Regions from separate parts of the Citrobacter sp. Cm046 genome, predicted to be linked through region 1. Evidence: predicted binding sites of a transcription regulator. Region 1 holds the regulator's gene; each other region holds the start of a gene.
What was found. Region 1 encodes CRP, which controls carbon source genes, mostly activating them, when cyclic AMP is high. Its sites were predicted from a motif close to ATGTGANNNNNNTCACAT; they were not measured.
Positions count from the first base shown of each region.

Region 2: a site for CRP is predicted at 2,565-2,582, ahead of OGX98_RS17205 (YfcZ/YiiS family protein). Genes of this name have one in related genera too.
Region 3: a site for CRP is predicted at 2,806-2,823, ahead of deoC (deoxyribose-phosphate aldolase). Genes of this name have one in related genera too.

Region 1 is NZ_JAOWGP010000026.1:16,466-22,345, reverse strand. Features, by position in the region: gene argD (bifunctional acetylornithine/succinyldiaminopimelate transaminase) at 1-20, shown strand, start outside; gene OGX98_RS01010 (YccS/YhfK family putative transporter) at 64-2,151, opposite strand; gene crp (cAMP-activated global transcriptional regulator CRP) at 2,203-2,835, opposite strand; gene OGX98_RS01000 (OsmC family protein) at 3,145-3,552, shown strand; gene OGX98_RS00995 (phosphoribulokinase) at 3,640-4,509, opposite strand; gene OGX98_RS00990 (YheU family protein) at 4,564-4,782, opposite strand; partial or broken gene OGX98_RS00985 (hydrolase) at 4,779-5,847, opposite strand.
Region 2 is NZ_JAOWGP010000043.1:298,387-304,266, reverse strand. Features, by position in the region: gene mlaA (phospholipid-binding lipoprotein MlaA) at 221-976, shown strand; gene fadL (long-chain fatty acid transporter FadL) at 1,035-2,315, opposite strand; gene OGX98_RS17205 (YfcZ/YiiS family protein) at 2,687-2,971, shown strand; gene fadI (acetyl-CoA C-acyltransferase FadI) at 3,148-4,458, shown strand; gene fadJ (fatty acid oxidation complex subunit alpha FadJ) at 4,458-5,880, shown strand, end outside.
Region 3 is NZ_JAOWGP010000046.1:334,968-340,847, reverse strand. Features, by position in the region: gene deoB (phosphopentomutase) at 1-413, opposite strand, end outside; gene deoA (thymidine phosphorylase) at 465-1,787, opposite strand; gene deoC (deoxyribose-phosphate aldolase) at 1,895-2,674, opposite strand; gene OGX98_RS22890 (YjjI family glycine radical enzyme) at 2,947-4,497, shown strand; gene OGX98_RS22885 (YjjW family glycine radical enzyme activase) at 4,469-5,332, shown strand; gene OGX98_RS22880 (metal-dependent hydrolase) at 5,366-5,880, opposite strand, start outside.

The DNA of each region.
Region 1 (5,880 bases):
TAGCGAAGGTCGTCGCCTGATTACCCGATAGTGCGCTGCTTTCAGGCCTACAGGAAAACAGCGTTAACCCTTCATGTCTCGCAACCGGCGGCTAAGCCAGATGCCATGATGCGGCCTTTGACGCCATGCTACCGACGAAATGGTGTGCATGGTGTTCAGGTGGCCAAGTATACGTTGCAGATGCTGTTCCAGGGTGCTTAACGGGCCTTGGGACAGCATTTCCGAAGACTCGAGAATATTCACATCGCCGGAACTTCCCGGCCCGTCATACTCCAACCGCTGCTGGCAACGCTGGATAGCAATTTCACAGGATTCCAGATACCGCTGTGCTAAATCCGGCGTCAGCATCGTATGTTCCCTTGCCAGAGTGGTCATCGCGTTAATGTGCTCGACAATAAACTGGCTGTGCGTAACCCACAGTTTCATATCTGCCAGATAGTGTGAGTTAAACCCTGGTTCCTGCATCGCCTGGTTCAGTGAGTTAAACAGAGTGTTATGCGCCTGATTAACCCGCATACGCTGATATGCCAGCGGTGTAGCCTGCGGGTCGTTGCTGAGAATCAGGCGAATGGCTTCCTGATCGGATTCTAGCGCATCGTGGGCGTTCTTACGCAGCAGGCCGCTCTGCCATTGCGGCCACAGCCAGAGTGTGCCGCCAAAGGCGATCAAACAGCCCATCACCGTATCGACAAAGCGCGGTACGATAAACTGCTCCCCATTCAGCGTCAGTAGTTGCAGGGTATACACTGCCGTGACAGTAAAACCTACTGTGGCCCAGCCGTAGTTTTTGCGGATAATCAGGTAGCTCACCAAAGTGATAAGCAACATAGCCGCCAGCGTGAAACCCTCGGGGATATGGAAGTGCAATGTGACGCCAGCGATGATAAGCCCAACGAGAGTACCTGCCGAGCGATGCAGAATACGCACCCGGGTTGCGCCGTAGCCATTTTGCGTGACGAACAATATCGTCATCAGGATCCAGTATGGTTTTGGCAAATGTAAGGCGCTACCCATCAGGCTGGCGATACTTAACATGACGCTGATACGCCCCGCATTACGCAGCGCAGGGGATTTAAACGACAAATAGCTTTTCAGAGCAGGGAGCAACGGCAATCGGCGCTGCTTATCAGCCATCAAATCCCGGGCATAAAGCGGGCGCTGGGTACGCAGAACGCGGGCAATGCGGCTAAAGTGCCAGTAGCAGAACTGTCCAACGGGATTATCCGGATGCTGCCTGGCAATTTTTTCCAGGGTGCCAATCTGCTTTTCCATTGAAAATCGCGTAGGCAAGCGGTGATACAAAATGTCATCTGCCAGCACTCGTAGTCGGGCGGCGACAGTTCGCGCATTCCAGCGAATCACCTGCTCTGCATGGCTGCGTTCGACCAGTTTCTGCACCTCTTCCGGTTGATGCAGGCTGACGGAAATATGCTCCTGTAAATCCAGAGCCTCCTGAAAGGCACGCAGCAGGCGTTTGTACTCATTGTTGTGATGCGCCGACAGCATGTGCATCTGCTGATAACACTGGGTAATGAGATCGACTGCTTTCTGCTGGCGTACCAGCAGCGGAGGCAGCGCTTTTTCAGGATCGATGTGCTGGGTCAGCAGACTGTATTTAGCCTCACAGTAATCGGCCAGTTCGCGGTATAGCAGGCTGAGTGATTCACGTAGCGGCTGCTCGCGCCACAGCCAAAACCAGAACCAGTTGAACAGACCGTACCACAATGTACCCAGCGCATAGATTAACAGTGGCTCCCAGACGGGCATGTTCCCGGCAAGGCTAAGCGTGAAAATTGCAGCAATGAGCGAGGCGGGCAACAATCGTGCATGCAGAGGACTTAACTCTGCAGTTACGCCGAGAATAAGCGTCAGGCCGGTGAGGATCAGCGGTAACGGTATGGTCTGCGCCAGCAGTAGTTGCATGATCAAACTGCATCCGGCAAACAGCGACGCACCAATAATTAAGCGTTTAAAAAAGCGTTTATGTGGGGTGTCAAGACCGGCAATGTTGCAGCAGGCTGGGACGAGGGAGAAAAGCAGCCCCAGATGTAGTTGACCGATGATAAGACCGACACCCACAGGTAAACACAGCACCAGCGTCTGTCGTAGTGCGTAGTTGATCTCGGGGTGATAAATCAGTCTTCGCCACATCAGTGTAAACAAAAATGGCGCATTACTGAGTAACGCGCCATTTTGGCGGAATTAACGTGTGCCGTAAACGACGATGGTTTTACCGTGCGCGGAGATCAGGTTTTGATCTTCCAGCATCTTCAGGATGCGACCAACGGTTTCACGGGAGCAACCCACGATCTGGCCAATTTCCTGACGGGTGATTTTGATCTGCATGCCGTCCGGGTGAGTCATCGCATCAGGTTGTTTCGCCAGGTTCAACAGCGTCTGGGCGATACGGCCTGTCACGTCGAGGAAGGCAAGGTTACCCACTTTCTCGGACGTAACTTGCAGACGACGAGCCATCTGGGAAGACAGACGCATCAGAATATCCGGGTTCACCTGGATTAACTGACGGAATTTTTTGTATGAAATTTCAGCGACTTCACATGCGGTTTTAGCTCGTACCCAGGCGCTACGTTCCTGGCCTTCTTCGAACAGGCCCAGTTCGCCAATAAAATCGCCCTGATTCAGATAAGAGAGGATCATTTCCTTCCCTTCTTCATCTTTGATCAGCACTGCCACTGAGCCTTTAACGATGTAATACAACGTTTCCGCTTTTTCACCCTGGTGAATCAGCGTGCTCTTCGATGGGTACTTATGAATATGGCAATGAGACAAGAACCATTCGAGAGTCGGGTCTGTTTGCGGTTTGCCAAGCACCATGCGCGGTTATCCTCTGTTATAAGCTGTCTCCAGAGCCAGAAAACGACGCTGCCTCTGGGGTTGCAAAAATGTGCTTCCCGCTACCTGGGAAGGGGGCTGCTAAAAAGTGCACTGCAGCCTGTAATGTGATGTCCTCTGCATACATGCAGTACGTCATTGTATTACTGTAGCATCCCGACTGTTTTAGCATAGCTTTCGCCGTGTGTCTCCTGGTGTCTCGCTTCAGCATGACGCAGGTCGCCTTCCGTTGCGAGAATTGTTATGTGCGCGTAATCTGTCAGGAAAATTGAAACATTGGAGTTACGAAATATGCAAGCGCGTGTAAAGTGGGTTGAGGGGTTAACCTTCCTTGGTGAGTCCGCCTCTGGCCACCAAATTCTGATGGACGGTAACTCCGGTGATAAAGCGCCGAGCCCGATGGAAATGGTGTTAATGGCTGCGGGTGGTTGCAGCGCAATTGATGTGGTGTCGATCCTGCAAAAGGGTCGCCAGGATGTGACCAACTGTGAAGTGAAACTCACCTCTGAACGTCGTGAAGAAGCACCGCGTCTTTTTACCCATATCAATCTGCATTTCATTGTCACCGGCCATGACCTGAAAGATGCCTCCGTGTCCCGCGCGGTAGATCTTTCGGCTGAGAAATATTGCTCCGTGGCGTTGATGCTGGAAAAAGCGGTGAATATCACCCATTCCTATGAAGTGATTGCTGCTTCGTAATGCACGCCTGATGGCGTCATACTTATCAGGCCTGCATGATGTAAACCCGTAGGCCGGATAAGGCATCAGCCGCCATCCGGCAACACTTCACTCGATCCTCTTTCCTTCCATCAGTCGTTGCACTAACGGCAGCATGATCAATTCCATTGCCAGCCCCATCTTGCCACCCGGTACGACTAACGTATTGATGTGGGAGATGAATGAACCCTGCAGCATCGCCAGCAACCAGGGATAATCGATCCCTTCCAGGTTGCGGAAATGAATCACCACAAAGCTCTCATCCAGTGACGGAATACTCTTGGCCGCAAAGGGATTGGAGGTGTCGACAGTTGGCACACGCTGGAAGTTAATATGCGTGCGGGAAAACTGTGGAGTGATGTAATTGATGTAGTCGTCCATTGAACGCACGACCGAGTCCATCACCGCTTCACGTGAGTGTCCGCGCTCGCTGGTATCACGGGTCAGTTTCTGAATCCATTCCAGGTTGACGATTGGCACAACGCCAACCAGCAGGTCGACATGTCGCGCCACATTTTGTTGCGGAGTAACGACACCGCCGTGCAGTCCTTCGTAGAACAGAACGTCAGTCGGCTCAGGTAGTGGTTGCCAGGGGGTAAACGTACCTGGAACCTGGTTCCACGGAACGGCTTCGTCGTAAGTGTGCAGATATTTACGCGACTGGCCTTTTCCTGCCTGACCATACTCAATGAAGGTTTGTTCTAACAGGCCGAAGTCATTGGCTTCGGGGCCGAAATAGCTGATATGCCGTCCGGCATCGCGCGCTTTGCGGATCGCCATGTCCATTTCCGGGCGGGTATAGCGATGAAAACTGTCACCTTCCACCTCGGCAGCACGCAGATTTAACTGCGCGAAAATTTTACGAAACGCGAGGCTGGTGGTGGTGGTCCCCGCGCCGCTGGATCCTGTTACCGCAATCACCGGATGTTTGGCAGACATAACAACTCCATAAATAGGTTGGTTTTTTTATTATAGTCAGCCGTCGGCAGCGGATTACTCGTGAAGCTGTTTCCTCGGCATAATGTTGACCGTTTCATGCAGTTCGGACCACACCAGCACGGCTTCACCAGATTGTAGTTGGCGTTTGACGTCGGCGACTTTTTGTTCGAGCGAGCGTTCATGTTCACCATAATCGGTGCCTTCACGCAAGACAAAGCTTTCAATCAGGTTGTCCAGTGCTTCCGGGGAGATATCCTGCCACGGGATCATCATGATGACGCCTCCAGGTATGTTGTCAGCCAGTCTGGGATACGGGACTCCAGCCACATCTCAGGATGGCGCAATGTGCCACCAATAAATCCGACGTGTCCGCCGTGTTCGGTTAACTGATATTCCACCTGCGATGGCAGGTTTTCCGGTTTGGGGATCACATGATGATCCATAAAAGGATCGTCTTTGGCATGAATAATCAGCGTCGGTTTGGCGATCTGATTCAATAACGGCATGGCACTACACTGACGATAATAGTCTATAGCATCGGCAAAACCGTGGATTTTGGCGGTGATGAGATCGTCAAAATCGCGAATGCGGCGCAGGGATTTCAGTTGCGCCAGACTGACCGGCAGTGAGCCTGGATAGGCTTCGAGTTTACGTGAGGCATTGGCTTTTAAAAGATTGAGCAGATAGCGCTGATAGACCCGGGAGAAACCTTTCTCCATATGGTAGCTACAGGCTTCGAGCACGAAAGGTGCGGATACGATAACCGCCGCATCTATCGGAATGTCTCGCCCTTCTTTTGCCAGCAGGCATGCCAGCATATTGCCGCCGAGCGAATAACCTACCGCCGCAGTTGGTACGCGGCCGTATTCACGTTCCAGCCAGTGTAAAAACCAGGTGCCGTCTTCGGTTTCGCCGGAGTGATAAATTCGGTTCAGGCGATTCGGTTCTCCGCTACAGCCGCGAAAGTGCATCACCACACCCAGCCAGCCGCGCTTTTGCGCCGCTTCAATCAGTCCATGAGCATATGGACTATTCAGGCTGCCTTCCAGGCCGTGAAAAACCACCAGACGCGGTTTATGTTTTGCCTGCTGTGGATCTTCACTCCAGGCCAGATCGACAAAGTCGCCATCAGGTAACTCGAGCCGCTGCCAGTGGGCGTCGAACTTCACTTTACGGCGAATCAAACGCGGTAGCATCGTCTGTAGATGGCGATTACGGATCCCGCGCATCGGACGGAATTCTCGTGAATCGTCGGCGGATGGGGTCATTTCTGTAGGAGTGATTTCAACCATAACACCAGAGCAATCAATAAACGGAATGAGCAACTATACCGCGCAGAAGGCCTGCGGGTTAGTCAATATGTAAGTTTAC
Region 2 (5,880 bases), on a different contig from region 1:
AAATCTGAAATCGCAAAAATGGTAACGTTTGTTTTTATCGGGTTCGATAGAATAGAAGGCCCGGTGTCTGTGTTACCAGGCTATGATCAAATCAGTAAGACAGGGTATATAGACATCGTTTGACGTGCTGTTACAATCGCTCACATCTATACAGGCGGATACGTTATCGTTCCGTCACGGATGGCAATCAGCGATAGCCATAATATACAGGGAGACACTTATGAAGCTTCGCCTGTCGGCGCTTGCGCTGGGAACCACACTTTTGGTGGGGTGTGCGAGCTCCGGTACAGAACAGCAAGGGCGCTCGGATCCGTTTGAAGGGTTCAACCGCACCATGTACAACTTCAACTTTAATGTGTTGGATCCGTATGTTGTTAGACCGGTGGCAGTCGCCTGGCGTGATTATGTTCCTCAGCCGGCACGAAATGGTTTAAGCAACTTTACTGGCAACCTTGAAGAACCAGCCGTAATGGTCAACTATTTCCTGCAAGGCGACCCCTATCAGGGAATGGTGCATTTTACCCGTTTCTTCCTGAATACCTTGTTAGGTATGGGTGGGTTTATTGATGTTGCGGGTATGGCGAATCCAAAACTGCAGCGCGTTGAACCACATCGTTTCGGTAGTACATTAGGCCACTATGACGTCGGTTACGGACCGTATATGCAGCTTCCGTTCTACGGAAGTTTCACAGTTCGTGATGATGGTGGTGATATGGTCGATACCCTGTATCCGGTACTGTCATGGCTGACCTGGCCGCTGTCGGTGGGTAAATGGACAATCGAAGGGATTGAAACCCGCGCGCAACTGCTCGATTCCGACGGCCTGCTGCGCCAGTCTTCTGATCCTTACATCATGGTGCGTGAAGCTTACTTCCAGCGTCATGACTTTATCGCTAACGGTGGGAAACTCAAACCAGAAGAAAACCCGAACGCGAAAGACATTCAGGATGACTTAAAAGACATTGATTCCGAGTAGGAATGAGACAAATAAAAAGGTGAGCTAAAAAGCTCACCTTTTTTACGTCTGAAGAGAATCAGAATGCGTAGTTGAAGTTGGTACCAAACAGCCAGGCTTTACCTTCAGAGTCGAAAGTATATGGGCCTTCTTTGACGGTCACTTTCTGTCCGTGCATATAAGAAACGCCGACGTCGATAGAGGCATCGTCATTGAATGCATAAGTCGTTCCCGCACTCAGCCACAGGCGATCCTGGTCTGGAATGGAGATGGAACGCTTGCTCGCAGGAACCGGGCTATCGTCATAGGCAATACCGGTACGGAAGGTCCAGCTTTTATCCATATAGTATGTGGTACCCAGCGCGATGCGGTAAGAATCTTTAAAGCCTTCTTCTTTATAGAACAGGGTCTGTCCATTTGAACCTGTCGCTTTCAGTTCCTGGAACTGACTCCAGCTGGTATAAGCCATGCTGTAGTGGATAGCCCACTGTGGTGCAACACGGTTGTAGCCAGACAGTTCCCACATTTCCGGCAGGTTAAGTGTCAGAGAGCCTGGGACGGTAGCATTGGTTGTTCCCCATGGGAACGCGGTGCCTGCACCAGGTAAAGCATTTGCCTGGGTGCGGATGCCGCTTTTGTAATCGCCATCGAAATCAATTTTGACTTCAGAGCGATACGTTAAACCGTAGCGGTTATTTTTATCCAGCTCATACAAGATGCCGGCGTTCCAGCCATAACCCCATTCGTCCCCTTTCAGGCTGGCAATTTTGTTGCTGACCTTCGGCAATGCGGCGGTCTGCTCACCGGAATAACGTTCAATTTTTGCGTCGGCATACACGGCATTAAAGCCGACACCGAAACTCCAGCTATCATTCAGACGGTAGGCACCACTCAGGTTAAGGTTGACCGTTTTCAGGTCGGTCTTCCCACCGTATTCACCAACGATATAGCTGTCGTTAAATTCAGTTGCCAGGCCGTAGTTTGATGTAACAGAAGCCCCCCAACCAAACTGTTCGTTAATAGGCATCACAAAGTGAGCATTGGGGACCCAAGCCGTAGGGGCGATATTATCCGCGTCGGTACTACGACCGGTGTACGGTGATTTACCTGAAATATTAACGTCAGGATCGATATACACCGCACCCGCTGAGAAAGTGGGGCGATCGAACATCATAATCAGTGCCGGGTTACGACTGGCGTTGCCTGCATCATCTGCGATAGCGCCTTCACCCGAATATGCCCGGCCAAGGCCAGAGGAAGAAAATTCGTTTAACTGAAAGCCTGCAGACCAGGCCTGTGTGGAGATAATTGCCACTGCGACTGCGAGAGCAGACTTTGTAAACAGGGTTTTCTGGCTCATGACCATAACCTCATCGATTTATTTTTATACAAACAATGTTACATGCCGTAACAGGAGCGCGAAGTGTAGGGTCTGAGGTACTACTTAGAAATCAGACCAGTGGCGTGAGTATAGGTCTGACCAGATAGAATGTTGCAAGTATGTTTATAAAATTTTTCAATTATGATCTTAAAAACGCGATCCAGCTGGCAAAAATGCGGAGATGCGCACTCACCTGTTTGGGCGATTTTTGTTTTAGATCATTTTTAAGTGTGATTTCGGTCACTTATCTCATTTCGCACAATTAACGACTGGAGAGGTGAATAATGGGAGCGTAAAATATCCCCATCGTTTATCTGGCACCTCAGGTGCGAATACAGAGGAAATCTACAATGAGTAAATGCAGTGCTGATGAAACCCCGGTTTGCTGCTGTATGGATGTTGGCACCATCATGGACAACTCCGATTGCACCGCGTCATACAGCCGTGTTTTCGCGAATCGCGCTCAGGCAGAAGAAACGCTGGCCGCTCTGACCGAGAAGGCCCGTGGTGTAGAATCTGAACCTTGCCAAATCACCTCTACTTTTACTGAAGAGGCTGAAGGTGTACGTCTGGATATCGATTTTGTCTTCGCCTGTGAGGCCGAAACCCTGATCTTCCAGCTGGGTCTGCGTTAATCCCTTCTTCAAATGCCCTTGTCACCTCCAGACAAGGGCATTTTCGTAACAACCAGTGATTATTCACTGTGTCATAGCTCCCACTTTCTTTTCTCTCCGCTTGGCTAAATGTAAAAAATTGGTTAAGACTGTGATCAGGTCAGACCACTTATTTTTATTTTTTACAGGGGAGTGTTATGAGTCAGGCTTTACCGCTGGTTACCCGTCAGGGCGATCGCATCGCCATTGTAAGCGGGCTGCGCACGCCATTTGCCCGTCAGGCGACTGCGTTTCATGGCATTCCCGCCGTTGATTTGGGGAAAATGGTCGTAGGTGAGCTGCTGGCACGTAGCGAAATACCTGCAGATGTCATTGAGCAACTGGTTTTTGGTCAGGTAGTACAAATGCCTGAAGCGCCCAATATTGCCAGGGAAATCGTGCTGGGCACCGGAATGAATGTTCATACGGATGCTTATAGCGTAAGCAGAGCTTGTGCTACCAGTTTCCAGGCGGTGGCGAATGTCGCGGAAAGTCTGATGGCGGGCACGATTCGTGCGGGAATTGCCGGCGGCGCGGACTCCTCGTCAGTCTTGCCTGTTGGTGTGAGTAAAAAGCTGGCGCGGGTGCTGGTGGATGTCAATAAAGCCCGAACCACCGGTCAGCGCCTTAAACTCTTTTCCCGACTGCGTTTGCGTGATCTGATGCCGGTTCCACCAGCTGTCGCTGAATATTCCACTGGCTTACGCATGGGGGACACGGCTGAACAAATGGCAAAAACCTATGGCATTACGCGTGAGCAACAGGATGCATTGGCGCATCGTTCCCATCAGCGAGCTGCTCAGGCCTGGGCGGAAGGTAAGCTGGCGGAGGAAGTGATGACCGCCTATGTCCCACCGTTTAAAGATCCCATTTCAGAAGATAACAACGTTCGTGGTAACTCTACACTGGCGGATTACGCGAAATTGCGCCCCGCGTTTGACAGAAAACATGGCAGCGTAACGGCAGCAAACAGTACGCCGCTGACTGACGGTGCGGCCGCCGTGATTTTGATGACGGAATCCAGGGCAAAAGAGCTGGGTCTGGTGCCACTGGGCTATTTGCGCAGTTTTGCCTTCACTGCCATCGATGTCTGGCAGGACATGCTGCTTGGTCCGGCATGGTCAACGCCACTGGCTCTGGAGCGGGCGGGTCTGACAATGGCCGACCTGACGCTTATCGACATGCACGAAGCTTTTGCCGCTCAAACACTGGCGAATATCCAGCTTCTGGGTAGTGAACGTTTTGCCCGGGAAGTACTGGGTCGATCGCATGCGACAGGTGAAGTGGATGACAGCAAATTTAATGTACTGGGCGGCTCTATTGCTTACGGGCACCCCTTTGCCGCCACCGGTGCACGGATGATCACCCAAACCCTCCATGAGTTACGACGTCGTGGCGGTGGATTTGGTTTAGTGACCGCGTGTGCGGCAGGTGGTCTGGGTGCAGCAATGGTTCTGGAGGCAGAATAATGGAAATGACATCGGCTTTTACGCTACATGTACGTCTGGATAACGTGGCGGTTGTCTCCATTGATGTGCCCGGAGAAAAAATGAATACCCTGAAAGCTGAGTTTGCTACTCAGGTTAGGGCCATCCTGAAACAAATTCGCGAAAACAAAGATCTGCGCGGTGTCGTGTTCATTTCAGCGAAACCCGATAATTTTATCGCCGGGGCGGATATCAACATGATTGGTAACTGCCGCAGCGCGCAGGAAGCTGAAACACTGGCCCGTCAGGGGCAGCAGATTATGGCGGAAATTAATGCGTTGCCGATCCCGGTTATCGCCGCCATTCACGGTGCGTGTCTTGGGGGCGGACTCGAGATGGCTCTGGCGTGCCACAGTCGCATCTGTACTGATGACGCAAAAACTGTACTGGGGCTGCCAGAAGTTCAACTGGGTTTGCTGCCGGGTTCTGGCGGTACGCAGCGATTACCACGTCTGATTGGCGTAAGCACCGCGCTGGACATGATCCTGACGGGTAAACAGTTACGTGCAAAACAGGCGCTGAAAGTTGGATTAGTGGATGAAGTCGTGCCGCAGACTATTCTGCTTGAAGCGGCCGTTGAACGGGCTAAAAAGGACAGTCTGGCGCACCGAAACTTGCCTGTGCGCGAACGAATTTTAGCTGGGCCGTTGGGTCGGACGCTGCTGTTTCGTATGGTAAGTAAAAAAACGGCGCAAAAAACGTCAGGCAACTACCCCGCGACGGATCGAATCCTCGAGGTAATAGAAATTGGCCTGGCTCAGGGGAGCAGTAGCGGGTACGACGCTGAAGCCCGTGCGTTTGGTGAGCTGGCGATGACGTCGCAGTCACAGGCATTGCGTAATATCTTTTTTGCTAACACTGAAGTGAAAAAAGATCCTGGTAGCGATGCCCGGCCCGGCCCGTTGAACAGTGTTGGGATCCTGGGAGGCGGTCTGATGGGCGGTGGTATTGCGTACGTGACAGCCTGTAAGGGCGGTTTGCCAGTGCGCATTAAAGATATCAATACTAAAGGAATCAATCACGCCCTGAAGTACAGCTGGGATCAACTTGATACAAAAGTTCGCCGCCGGCATATCAAAGCGGGTGAACGTGACAAACAGTTGGCGCTGATTTCGGGTTCAACCGATTTTCACGGTTTTGCTCATCGCGATGTTGTTATTGAGGCCGTGTTTGAAGATCTGTTGTTAAAACAACAGATGGTGGAAGAAGTTGAGAAGAATTGTGCCCCTCATACCATTTTTGCCTCTAACACTTCATCTTTACCGATTGGCGACATTGCTGCAAATGCTGCCAGGCCGGAGCAGGTTATTGGCTTGCACTTCTTCAGCCCGGTGGAAAAAATGCCGCTGGTGGAGGTCATTCCGCATGCCACGACCTCTGAGCAGACGATTGCCACGACCGTTA
Region 3 (5,880 bases), on a different contig from region 1:
AGGTTGGCACGTTTTACCAGTTTATCCAGTAGCTCTTGTGGGAAGCTGTTTTCATGATCGGAGAAATAGCCCCAGTCAAACAGAACCGGAACACCAGCGATTTCCCAGTGACCAGACGGAGTGTCTTTCCCGGAAGAGAGTTCATGCGCCCATGCGTAAGCACCAATGACTTCCGCATTGCCGTCCATACCGGCCGCAATTTTACCGGTAGAACCTTCGTGAGCTTTCACCAGGCCCAGACGGGTCAGGTTAGGCAGATTCAGCGGACCTTTGCGACCATTGTCAGCTTCGCCCTTCGCACAGGCTTCTGCAATATGTCCCATAGTGTCTGAACCTACGTCGCCAAAGCGTTCCGCATCTTCAGTCGCACCAATACCAAAGGAGTCCAGCACCATAATAAATGCACGTTTCATCTTGTTCTCCATACATCTGCGCCGCAAAAAAGCGATCAGATCAGTATACAGTTATTCGGTAATACGACGATAGACTGTCGGTGTAATTTCTGGCGCTTTGTCGTCAAGGCTGATTGCCGCTTTGACGGCTTTCGCCGCTTCCTGCCAGCTGGCTTCATCTTTGGCGTGGATCACTGCCAGCGGACGCTGTCCATCTATGCTGTCACCCAAACGCGCCATATCAGTAAAGCCGACGCTGTAATCAATCGTGTCAGATGCCTGACGGCGACCGCCGCCCATGGAAACTACCGCCATACCCAGTGCACGGGTATCCATCGCGCTAACGAAACCTTCGGTATCAGCATATACCGCTTTGCTGAGCATTGCCGTCGGGAGGTACTTCGCGTAGTTTTCGACAAAATCGGTCGGTCCCTTCTGCGCCGCAACCATGCGACCAAAAATTTCCGCCGCTTTACCGTTATCCAGTACCGCCTGCAACCTGGCGCGGGCTTCAGCATCGTCTTTCGCAAGTTTGCCGGAGATCAGCATCTCCACGCACAGCGCCATGGTGACGTCAAACAGACGCGGGTTACGGTATTCACCCATCAGGAACTGTACAGCTTCGCGAACTTCTACCGCGTTACCGGCGCTGGAGGCCAGCACCTGATTCATATCGGTTAACAGTGCGGTAGTACGCACACCCGCACCATTCGCCACACCAACAATCGCTTCGGCAAGGGCAGCCGAAAGTTCATAGGTCGGCATAAAGGCACCGCTGCCTACTTTCACGTCCATCACCAATGCATCCAGCCCTTCCGCCAATTTTTTCGCCAGAATAGAGCCAGTAATCAGTGGGATGGAGTCCACGGTCGCGGTAATGTCGCGGGTGGCATAAAAACGTTTATCCGCCGGTGCAAGCGAGCTGGTTTGACCAATAATCGCAACACCCACGTCTTTAATAATTTCACGGAATCGAGCGTCATCCGGGAAGATGTCAAATCCCGGAATGGCTTCCAGTTTATCAAGCGTACCACCGGTATGGCCCAGACCACGCCCGGAGATCATCGGAATATAACCACCGCATGCAGCGACCATCGGGCCTAACATCAGTGACGTTACGTCACCCACGCCACCGGTAGAGTGTTTATCCACAATCGGGCCGTTCAGTTGCAGACTCTTCCAGTCCAGCACGGTTCCTGAATCACGCATTGCCATGGTCAGCGAAACACGCTCTGGCATTGTCATATCGTGGAAGAAAATAGTCATCGCCAGGGCGGCGATTTGCCCTTCAGAGATGGTGTTATCGCGAATACCATTGATAAAGAAACGAATTTCTTCATCGCTCAGCGCATGACCATCACGTTTTTTACGAATAATTTCTTGTGCGAGAAACAAGGTAACCTCCCGATTATGGGCCGGGTAAGCAAGATGCCACCCGGCAAGTCGTATTGATGCCGGAGGGTGACTAACACCTTGTCCGGCCTACGATGGGCAATTGAAACTTAGTAGCTGCTTGCGCTCTTACCATCACCGTGACCCAGCGCTTTCAACAAGCTAGCCAGCAGGCTGGATGCACCGAAGCGGTAGTGGCGGGAATCAGCCCAATCAGCACCAAACAGTTCGTCCGCAATAGCCAGGAACTGCTGTGCGTCTTCCGCAGTACGTACGCCGCCAGCCGGTTTGAAGCCAACCGTTTTTTCCACACCCATATCGCGGATCACTTCCATCATGATGCGTGCGCTTTCCGGCGTCGCATTTACTGGTACTTTACCGGTAGAGGTTTTGATGAAATCAGCACCGGCTTTGATGGAGATTTCAGAGGCTTTACGAATCAAGGCTTCTTCTTTCAGTTCGCCTGTTTCGATAATCACTTTCAGCAGCACATTTGCCGCAGCACATGCGTCTTTACAGGCTTTAACCAGATCGAAACCAATCTGCTCGTTACCAGCAATCAGCGCACGGTACGGGAATACCACGTCAACTTCGTCCGCACCGTAAGCGATAGCGGCGCGGGTTTCTGCCAGCGCAATCTCGATGTCGTCGTTGCCGTGCGGGAAGTTTGTCACTGTAGCAATGCGGATGTCCGGCGTGCCCTGCTCTTTCAGAGTTTTACGAGCAATAGGGATGAAACGCGGATAAATGCAGATTGCTGCCGTGTTACCAACCGGAGTTTTAGCCTGATGACACAGCGCGATCACTTTTTCATTCGTGTCGTCGTCATTCAGGGTAGTCAGATCCATCAGTTTCAGTGCACGCAGGCTGCTTGCTGTTAAATCGGTCATAACATTCTCCAACGGCATCGCCGTATAAAATTTCACCTTGCGAGTTTGTTAGTATTCTAACATCCGCTCGCTATTACACTTCGATATACATCACAGTTAATGAAAACCACATACAGATTTGCATTACTCTAATGAGATCTACTTCAAATAAATAACCTTTACCGGCAGGATGTGATGGCTTCAGCCGCATCCGGATCAAAGGTTGATGTTGTACAGCTTCCTACAATGACACTTAACCTTCAGCTCCTATTCGGCACATAAAGGAACCAACGATGCCCACGTCCTCTGAACTCGCGCTGCAACAGCGTTGCCAACAAATCGTGACCAGTCCGGTGCTCAGCCCTGAACAGAAACGCCATTTTCTGGCGCTGGAGGCAGAGAACGCTCTACCTTATCCCCATTTGCCTGTTGAAGCCCGCCAGGCGCTGGATGACGGGGTTATCTGCGATATGTATGAAGGTCATGCCCCGTTCAAGCCGCGCTATGTTTTACCCGATTACGCTCGTTTTCTGGCCAACGGTTCATCATGGCTGGAACTGGAAGGCGCAAAGGATCTTGATGACGCATTATCCTTGCTGACCATCCTGTACCACCATGTTCCGTCAGTAACCTCGATGCCGGTCTACCTCGGGCAGATCGATGCTTTGCTGCAACCGTATGTTAGAATTCTAACACAAGAAGAGATCGACATTCGAATAAAACGTTTCTGGCGTTATCTCGACAGAACGCTGCCAGATGCGTTTATGCATGCCAACATCGGTCCTGCTGACACACCAGTTACGCGAGCAATTTTACGTGCAGATGCAGAGTTAAAGCAGGTTTCCCCTAATCTGACATTTATTTATGATCCGCAAATTACTCCTGACGATCTTCTGTTGAACGTAGCGAAAAATATTTGCGAATGCAGCAAACCACACATTTCCAACGGCCCTGAAAATGATAAAATTTTCACAAAAGGCCACTATGGCGTGGTCAGCTGTTACAACTCCCTGCCTCTCGCTGGGGGAGGAAGTACGCTGGTCAGACTCAATCTGAAAGCCATCGCAGAGCGCAGCACGTCTGTCGATGACTTCTTTACGCGCACTCTACCGCACTACTGTCAGCAGCAAATCGCCATCATTGATTCACGATGTGAATTCCTCTACGAGAAATCACATTTCTTTGAGAATAGCTTCCTGGTGCAGGAAGGGTTGATTGATCCCAAACGTTTTGTACCAATGTTTGGGATGTACGGTCTGGCGGAAGCGGTAAACCTGCTTTGTGAAAAGGCTGGCCTGAGCGCCCGCTACGGGAAGGATGAGAGTGCTAATGAGATGGGCTATCGTATCAGCGCCCAGCTTGCTGACTTTGTGGAAAACACACCTGTAAAATATGGCTGGAAGCAGCGCGCGATGCTGCATGCGCAGTCGGGTATCAGTTCTGATATTGGCACCACGCCGGGTGCGCGTCTGCCTTATGGCGATGAGCCGGATCCTATCACCCATCTGCAAACCGTTGCACCACACCACGCGTATTATCACGCCGGGATCAGCGATATTTTAACGCTGGATGAAACCATCAAACGCAATCCTCAGGCGTTGGTACAACTTTGCCTCGGGGCGTTTAAAGCTGGTATGCGTGAGTTTACGGCCAACGTGAGCGGTAACGATTTGGTACGCGTGACCGGCTATATGGTGCGCCTGTCCGATCTGGAAAAATATCGCGCCGAAGGCTCTCGCACCAATACCACCTGGCTGGGTGAAGAAGCCGCCCGCAATACGCGTATTCTGGATCGACAACCTCGTGTGGTAAGCCATGAACAGCAGATGCGCTTCGGTCAGTAAGATCATCCCTTTCTCCTGCGTGGACGGGCCAGGCAGTCGTCTGACCCTCTTTTTACAGGGGTGTAATTTGCGCTGTAAAAATTGCCACAACCCGTGGACGATGGGACGCTGCAACGATTGCGGGGAATGTGTTCCGCAGTGTCCACATCAGGCGCTAAGCCTGAATACGAGTAAAGTGGTGTGGCATTCTGATATTTGCCAGCAATGTGATACCTGCCTGCAAATGTGCCCACAGCAGGCGACACCGATGGCGCAGACCATGAGCGTCAATGAGGTTCTACGCCACATCCGTAAGGCATCATTGTTTATTGAGGGGATCACCGTCAGCGGTGGGGAAGCCACAACTCAACTCCCCTTTGTGATTGCGCTATTCTCAGCGATCAAAGCCGATCCGCAGTTACAGCACCTGACCTGCATGGTGGACAGCAACGGCTGGCTTGGCGAAACCGGCTGGCAGAAGCTGTTACCGGTTTGCGACGGTGTAATGCTGGATTTCAAAGCCTGGGACAGCGCATACCATATGCAGCTTACCGGGCGCGATAATGCGACGATCAAGCGCAGTATTCTCTTTCTGGCTAAGCGGGGAAAACTTGCGGAATTGCGCCTGCTGGTCATTCCCGGTCAGGTGGATTATCTGCATCATATCGAACCACTGGCGGCGTTTATTACCCAACTGGGACGCGTACCGGTGCGGCTTAATGCATTCCATGCGCATGGCGTATATGGCGAAGCCAAAGCGTGGGCGAGCGCAACGCCGGAGGATGTGGAGCAATTGGCGAAAGAATTACGCAAGCGCGGGGTGGATAATCTGATTTATCCAGCGTTATATTTGTGAATTGCCGGATAGCGCCTACGCCTTATCCGGCCATCAGAGGGTAAACAACGCGGTCGTATTGCGATACAGCACATCAGCAATCACGTCCGCTGGCTCTGGACGCAATTCACATAAAACATCAAACACCCGGACCACCTGTTCCGGGCGGTTAGGCTGGCCCTGAAAACCGTTTAACGGCATATCCGGCGCGTCGGTTTCCAGCAGCAATGCTTCCAGCGGTAACTGCGCCACCACCTCACGCGTTTTACTGGCGCGTGGATAGGTAATGGTCCCGCCCACGCCAATTTTATAGCCCAATTGAACAAAGCGCTCCGCCTGCTGCATGCTTCCTGCAAAACCGTGTACTACACCGGTTCGCGGGAGGGCGTGGCGTTTAAGATGCATCGCCAGCTTGTCATGGGTGCGGCGCGAATGCAGGATCACCGGCATATCGTAGCGTTTCGCCAGCTTAAGCTGCGCCTCCAGTACCCATTCCTGCTTGTCGAAGTGCGGATCGTCGCGCCACAGATCCAGTCCGATCTCTCCGACGGCAACTACTTTCTGCGGTC